2 linked regions of the Ammoniphilus sp. CFH 90114 genome follow. The protein of the gene in region 2 binds, or shares a complex with, the protein of the main gene of each other region. Links are inferred from orthologs where the notes say so. Each region holds a gene or a part of one and is shown on either strand. Other genes may lie near its edges.

Evidence for each region.
Region 1: the proteins of EIZ39_RS05750 (region 2) and gcvH are in contact, whole or in part, in a crystal structure (PDB 3A7A), measured with the Escherichia coli proteins. The link is inferred for Ammoniphilus sp. CFH 90114 from one-to-one orthologs.

Annotation. Positions count from the first base shown.
Region 1 is NZ_SDLI01000007.1:78,927-81,896, forward strand. It holds gcvH (glycine cleavage system protein GcvH), read left to right. Parts: upstream 1-1,278; coding sequence 1,279-1,662; downstream 1,663-2,970. Other genes in the region: EIZ39_RS16510 (MFS transporter), read left to right, coding at 1-209; EIZ39_RS16515 (DUF2797 domain-containing protein), read left to right, coding at 331-1,128; EIZ39_RS16525 (DUF2553 family protein), read left to right, coding at 1,697-1,933; EIZ39_RS16530 (hypothetical protein), read left to right, coding at 2,121-2,537; sigI (RNA polymerase sigma-I factor), read left to right, coding at 2,710-2,970. UniProt on the Escherichia coli protein: The glycine cleavage system catalyzes the degradation of glycine. The H protein shuttles the methylamine group of glycine from the P protein to the T protein.
Region 2 is NZ_SDLI01000002.1:217,030-221,377, reverse strand. The notes cover bases 721-3,708. They hold EIZ39_RS05750 (lipoate--protein ligase family protein), read right to left. Parts: upstream 2,641-3,708; coding sequence 1,801-2,640; downstream 721-1,800. Other genes in these bases: gcvPB (aminomethyl-transferring glycine dehydrogenase subunit GcvPB), read right to left, coding at 2,984-3,708; EIZ39_RS27495 (hypothetical protein), read right to left, coding at 2,794-2,922; EIZ39_RS05755 (S-layer homology domain-containing protein), read right to left, coding at 721-1,658. In the rest of the region: more of EIZ39_RS05755, read right to left, coding at 1-720; more of gcvPB, read right to left, coding at 3,709-4,348. UniProt on the Escherichia coli protein: Catalyzes both the ATP-dependent activation of exogenously supplied lipoate to lipoyl-AMP and the transfer of the activated lipoyl onto the lipoyl domains of lipoate-dependent enzymes.

The DNA.
Region 1 (2,970 bases), on a different replicon or contig from region 2:
TGCTTCCAAGCGCCAATGTTCTGGCAGCTATGTTATTTAGTATAGGAAGTATTATCGGACCAGCAATGTCTGGCATGGGGATTCAATACATTCATCCGAACAGCCTATTTTTCTTTTTAGGGTTTGTGTTTGCCGGATTCTTTTTATTAGGGTTTAAGGCCAAACACTCCTATCAAGCGGAACAACAACAGCCAGAAAGCGTCAGTTGATCCATATTGACCGAAGTTAGAAGGGTAGGGTATGATTTTTATAGTCTTGCCGCACGAAACCGACTCCTAAGGAGAGAGGCTGAAGGCGGTAAGACTTTTTTCTTTTGAAGGAGGATGACGGATGAGCTACAACGGATTTCTGCGAGGATTAACGCATGAATATAAGAGTCCTATTACTTATCACTTACCGATGGGAGAAGACACAGTTGTCTTAAATGACTGGTTAGGGAAAAAGGTGGCTTTAAGTTTTCTCGGTGAAATGCAATGTACGAATTGTGGAAGAAAGATTAAAAAGACGTTCAATACGGGATACTGCTATCCCTGTGTGATTTCCTTACCTGAGACAGATCTGTGCATTGTCAAACCACATGAATGTCATTATCATGCCGGGACATGCCGTGATTCGGCCTTCGGCGACACGCACTGTATGATTCCGCACTATGTCTATATTGCTGTAAGCAGCGGAGTCAAGGTCGGCTTAACTCGCAAGAGCAATGAGATGAAGCGTTGGGTAGACCAAGGGGCGATCCAGGCCATTCCTATAGCCGAGGTGCCCAATCGCAAGCTAGCCGGTGAACTGGAGGTTGCTTTAGCGGAGCATTTCCCTGATAAGACGGATTGGCGCAAGATGCTCAAAGGGGAAGCGGAACCGCTAGACTTGTTTGAATTGAGAGAAAAGGCGTTCTCCTATTTCCCAGACGAATTTAAGCCTTACGCGATTCGTGAGGAACAATGGGTAGAGGTCGTTTACCCCTTGTTGGAATCTGTGGGAAAAGTGAAGACGTACAATCTTGACAAGCAACCAGAAATAGAGGATCGCCTGATTGGGATTAAGGGTCAATATCTCATCTTTGAGCAAGCGGTGTTGAACATTAAAAAGTACACGGGATATAAGGTCTCCATGGCGGTTATGGAGTAGTAGAAGGTGTAGAGCAGGTCTAAAACAAGAACAGGATGAAACTGGATATTCAGAGGATTAATTGTGTATGCTAGGGCTAGTAAAGAACTAGCGAATTTTGCCTATAATTATGGTAAAATAATCTAGATCATACATAAGGAGGTCTTAAGGATGAGTTATCCAGCCGAACTAAGGTATAGTAAAGAACACGAGTGGGTTCGTGTTGAAGGCAACAAAGCATATATTGGGATTACTTATTTTGCCCAGTCAGAGCTTGGAGACATTGTATTCGTTGAACTTCCCTCTGTAGGGGATGATATCGTTCAAGACAGCTCTTTTGGAAGCGTCGAATCCGTGAAAACGGTTTCTGAACTTTATGCTCCAGTGAGCGGCAAGGTTCTTGAGGTTAACGCTGAATTAGAGGATTCTCCTGAATTAGTGAACGATTCTCCTTATGAGAAGGCATGGATGATTGTTGTTGAGCTTGAAGATCCTTCCCAGGTTGAAGGGCTCATGTCTGCCAATGAATACGAAAGCATGGTTAAGGAAGACTAATATCATCTCTTAAACTTGAAGGAGCTGATGGACTATGTCTGAATTATCACCGCGTACGGATATCACGGAGAGAATTCGGGGGGAAATCAGAGAGAATGCCATTATCCTGACCTTGCATGGGCAGGCCATTGGTCATATTCCTTTTGATGCAACATGTGTTCATATGGACCAAGGTTATCAAGTAGATGATCAGCGTATCTTCCGAGTGGAAGACGCGAGCATTCCACAACCTGCACAATATGTAGATTGCGAAGAGAATGGCTGGTGCTAAATGCACTGGCCTTTTCTTATTTTTGCTCGGTTATTTTAGCGTTCTTGATTTTCCTGCCAATCACCCCAATATTTAAACCTAGGAAACTGGAATACTCCCTATTAAAATAGAATATAAATGAACAAAGTTTCGGCCAACTTCAAGAGATTGAAAGTTTCGGTTGGAGAAATGTAGGGGAGGAGATCCGATGAGTTTCTGTTGTGGAGCGAGTATGATCGGCGCACTCGGCAGCCTGCGTCACCACAAGACTTACATCAACAATGTACCGATACTTCACTGTCCGGTCTGTAACCGGATTGATGTACACCCAAGAATAGAAGAAGAGTTTGAAATTCTGTCAGAATACGCACAAACGGATGACACTCCTGAAGTGGATTTTAAAGAATACGTGAATGGAGAATCCTTGAAAAATATTTTTGAAAATTGTACAGTAATTGATGAAGGGCGAATTGACGAAGTGTTTCGCCAGCAGATTGATTCAGCTCTAGACCTTTTATCCGTTGCCAAAATGTTAAAGGATCGTGAGTGGGAAGAATCGCTGAAGAAGAGACTGAACCGATTAAGTGAGCGTCTTAATAAGTGGAAAAGTCAAAAACAACGCTGATAGGAAAAGGAAAATAGTCTTTCCGCCTAGTGGGAAGGCTATCCTTTTTATGTAAATAGGAAGGTAGAAAACTTGTTTGCTTCGTGGCAATCAAGTTTTCTTTCTTTTACATAGTCAAATACGGACATAAATGTAAACGTCCAGACGAATAACTGTGGTGTGAGGTGAAAACATGTTTTTAACCCGCTTCCTAGGAAAGCGTTCTTCACAACCGTCTCAAGCCAAGATTGAACTAGAAGAGGATATCCGCTTGGCCCAAAACGGGGACTTGGACGTTAGAAATCAATTGATTAGTCAATATACGCCATTTATTTCGCAAGTCGCCTCAAAGGTGTGCAAGAGATTTATTGATCCTTCACGAGACGATGAATTCAGTGTGGCTATGGAAGCTTTTGATGAGGCGATAAACAAGTATACCATTGGGAAAGGAAGT
Region 2 (4,348 bases):
TTGTTCGTTTTATCCAGCGAGAATACCTTACCAGAGATGAGATCACTATCTTCTACCTTCACGCTAGACTGGGATCGATTCGTGATATCTAAGGAAGTAATCGTTCCATCGGATCCAATAAGGATGTCAATATTATCGCCAGCTTGAATATCGGAGGCGCCTGAAGCGGTTTGCCCTTGAAGCTTAATTGTCGCAGTCGGGGACAATTTATAAACGCTTGGACGCGTATTCTCCTTCCCTTGAACAGTGAGATACGCCTGGTCTTGAGAAACGGAAATAACGGTTCCTTCTTCAATAATCGTAATAACTTTAATCTCTGTCACTAAGGAGCTATCTAATTTGACTTCGACTTCCATTCCCTTACGCAAGCCATTAAAACCCGCTGTTCGATGATCGGGATAAGACACCGCAGCGTTGGGTGAAATCGAATAAACTTTAACGGAAGTCCCTTTTTGAAGTGTCAGCAGTCCCTTCGTTGCATCTACTTCATAGATAAGTCCACTACTTGAGAGGTCGGCTTGTCCGATAACACGGTAAATCTTAATAACCTTACCGCCGATGACTGTAATTTCTATCGTGTCATCAACCGCTAGATCATCAATAGATTGAACCGTACCATCCTTTGAACCAAAGCTTACTTGATCCACTAACTGGTAATTCTTGAGTCCTTCCGGCGTCGTTACGGCAATGGTCTTGAATTCCTTTACGACCTTCGATAGGGTACCCGTGATTGTTTCTTGTGCTGCCGCTTCATCTAGTATCTCGATCATGGCCGCCGTGCTAGAACTGGTAGCTCCTAGCAATACATTCACAGGCTGGTAGCGGGCGATCGAAGAAAAGCTTACCTTCTGATTATCCTTAAATACTTGTGTGTCTGAACTTAAAGTGACCTTCATCTGGCCGCTCTTTGTCTCTAACAGCATCTCATCACCCATATAAGACAAGATCTGTCCTTGGACTTCATTCCCTACGCGAGTGGCAAGATGCTTCTCTGCTCGGTTGACTAGAACAGCGAACTGAGCTCTAGTAACAGCTTGCTTAGGTCTAAAGCTAAAGCTTCCGTTCGTGTTCTCGAATCCCTTGATTAAATCAAATTCATTGGAAGCTGCTAATTTCACATAATTACTAGCCCATTGGCTAATATCATCGTTGTCAGAGAAGGTACCTGCAACATTCTCATATAGTTTCGCTTCTGCTTCCTTCTCGATCATCCGAACGAGAAGCTGTGCAACCCATTGGCGAGACGCTTCATATTTCCCTCTAAATTCTTCTCCATCCTCAAGCTGAAGCAGACCTTCTCTATGAGCCACGGATACATACCCCTTCGCCCAATCCGAGACATCGCGATAAAGGCTGGAGTAATCCGTACCGGAATAAGCTTCTGCTTCGGTTTTAAGTCCCATGGTACGAAGAGCCATAGCCACAGCCTGTTCCTTGCTCACCTTCTGATCTGGAAGGAATCTTCCATCATTGGTCCCCTCAATTAGTCCCTTTAGTGACATCTTGGTGATGCTCTGCAGTGCCCAACCATGTCTTGCATCCACGTCACTAAATGTCTTTCCTTGGGCCCCGACTGTGATCGGGTTAGTAAGTATTAAACCAACGACAAGCAATAAAGATAAAATACTGGAAATAGTTTGTCTGAACTTTCTACTCATGCTGTTGTCTCCTCTCCCTTTATGTAAAATTTTCCTTATAAGGTGACATGAAAAAAAGAGGGCTTTTGCCTTTCTCCCTCTTTTTACCTTTCGACACCATTCCTGCAAATTCCTCTTCATAAAGAGAAAATTTTGCCGAACTTTACCTCTTGAAATTCCAATCCTTATGGCTATATCGATCCCTTGCCAGGTGTTCGGCCAACTCCAATTCTTCCTCCGTCAGAACGCTTGGTATCAGCTCCATTCCAAGACCAGCCTCGAACCCCTGATAAAAAGCTTCATGTGCCTCGACTAAAGTCACTATTCTCGAGCTTAGGTGATTAATGGCAACCGCCTTCTCTAGAAATGATGCTTTCATTCTCTCCTTTACACGCTCGGAGGGAAATCTTAAGACATTAAACAGCTTATCCACATCAAAATCAAGTAAGATCGAGCCATGCTGAAGAATCGTTCCCTTTTGTCTTGTTTGTGCACTTCCGGCAACCTTCTTCCCCTCGACAACCAGCTCATACCATGAAGGAGAATCAAAGCAGGCTGAAGAACCCATGGATGCATATTTCGCTTTTTCTTCCTCTGATGCTAGGGATACCATCTCTGCATGAAAACCAAGGGTTTGAAATCCTTCCAATAGGCCATTGCTTATCACACGATAAGCTTCATTCACTTGAGTTGGCATACCTGGATAAGACTCTGACACAACCACACTGTATGTAAGTTCTTGATCATGAAGAACCGCCCTTCCCCCCGTCTGGCGGCGAACGAATCCCAAACCATACTTACGAACTGCCTCGTGATCAATCTCCTTCTCTGCCTTTTGGAAGTATCCGATCGATAAAGTAGACGGCTCCCATGTATAGAATCTTACAGTTGGCGGCGTTTTTCCTTGACTATGTATAGTGAGGATGGCTTCATCGATCGCCATGTTCATGGCTGGCGACATGGGGCCAGAATCGATAAATCTCCATTTTGCTTTTTCTCTCATCTAACTTGCCCTCCCCTCCTCTTTCACCAGTAACATATAGTGTAACATGAATGAAACAATCTTGTAGTCTCCTGAGAGTATGTTATAGCTGTTCCCTCAAAAAATAACCGGAAACACCCACTCAGGTGACTTCCGGTTATTCTTCACACGACATTACTTTCTTTTATGCTTTGGACCTTTGTTTGGATCCTTGATTTCCGTTTTCCCACGTGTATCATTTACTTCGTCCCAGGATGTCTTCGTACGGATATCCGTTTTCCCCTGGTCTTGACGCTCCTTCATGAAAACCCCTCCTTCTTGATAAAATCAGTTTTAGGGTTTCCAAATGTCGAAGAGTTGAATCCTACTGTTTCTTATAACGGAGTACCGGCTTTCTTGCAGCTGTCACTTCGTCCAAACGAGTCACGACGGTGTGATGTGGAGCTTCCTGAACGACCGAAGGATTCTCTTCGGCTTCCTTCGCAATTTGAATCATCACATCGATAAACTGATCGATGGTTTCTTTCGATTCGGTTTCAGTCGGTTCAAACATCATACACTCTTCCACAATTAACGGGAAGTAAATGGTTGGCGGGTGGTAGCCGAAGTCTAGCAATCTTTTCGCTATATCCAACGTTCTTACGCCCAGCTTTTTCTGACGGCGACCAGATAACACAAACTCATGCTTACACACTCGATCATAAGGTAGATCATAATAAGGGGCAAGCTTTCTCATCATATAGTTTGCATTTAATACAGCCTCTTGGGAAACACGAAGCAACCCTTCTGGTCCATTGGAGCGTATATAGACGAATGCACGCAAGTTGATCCCGAAGTTCCCGTAGTACCCTTTCACTCGTCCGATGGACTCAGGAATATCATAATTTAAGCGATATTGTTCGCCATCTTTGACCACCTGCGGTCTAGGAATAAACGGAGATAGCTCCTTCTTACAACCGATTGGACCAGAGCCCGGTCCCCCACCTCCGTGTGGGCCAGTAAATGTTTTGTGCAAGTTTAGGTGAACGACGTCAAATCCCATATCCCCAGGTCGAGCAATACCAAGAATGGCATTCGCATTTGCTCCATCATAATATAGCAGTCCGCCTGCCTCATGTACGATTTCGGCAATTTCCAGAATATGTTCTTCAAATAAACCTAGTGTATTAGGGTTAGTCAACATAAGGGCTGCTGTATCCGGACCGACAGCTTTACGTAGCTCTTCTACATTGACAAGGCCATTTTCATCAGAGGAAATAGTCACTGTATCTAAGCCGGCGACAGAAGCACTTGCTGGGTTCGTACCATGAGCGGTGTCCGGAACAATGACCTTCGTTCGATTCTCTCCACGGCTCTCATGGTAAGCGCGAATCATCATTAACGCCGTCCACTCGCCTTGGGCTCCGGCAGCTGGCTGAAGAGTAACTTCATCCATCCCCGTGATCTCGGCGAGTTCTGTCTGAAGGTCATACATCACTTTTAATGCACCTTGGATCGTCTCTTCTGCCTGATAAGGATGAATCTTGGCAAATCCAGCGTAACGAGCCACGTCTTCGTTTATCTTAGGGTTATATTTCATCGTACAAGAACCTAACGGATAGAATCCATTGTCAATCCCGTGATTGCGATTAGACAGTTCCGTGTAGTGGCGAACAAGCTCTAACTCGGACACCTCAGGAAGTTCAGCCGGCTCTTGGCGGATAAACTGTCCAGGCAAGACGGACGTTAT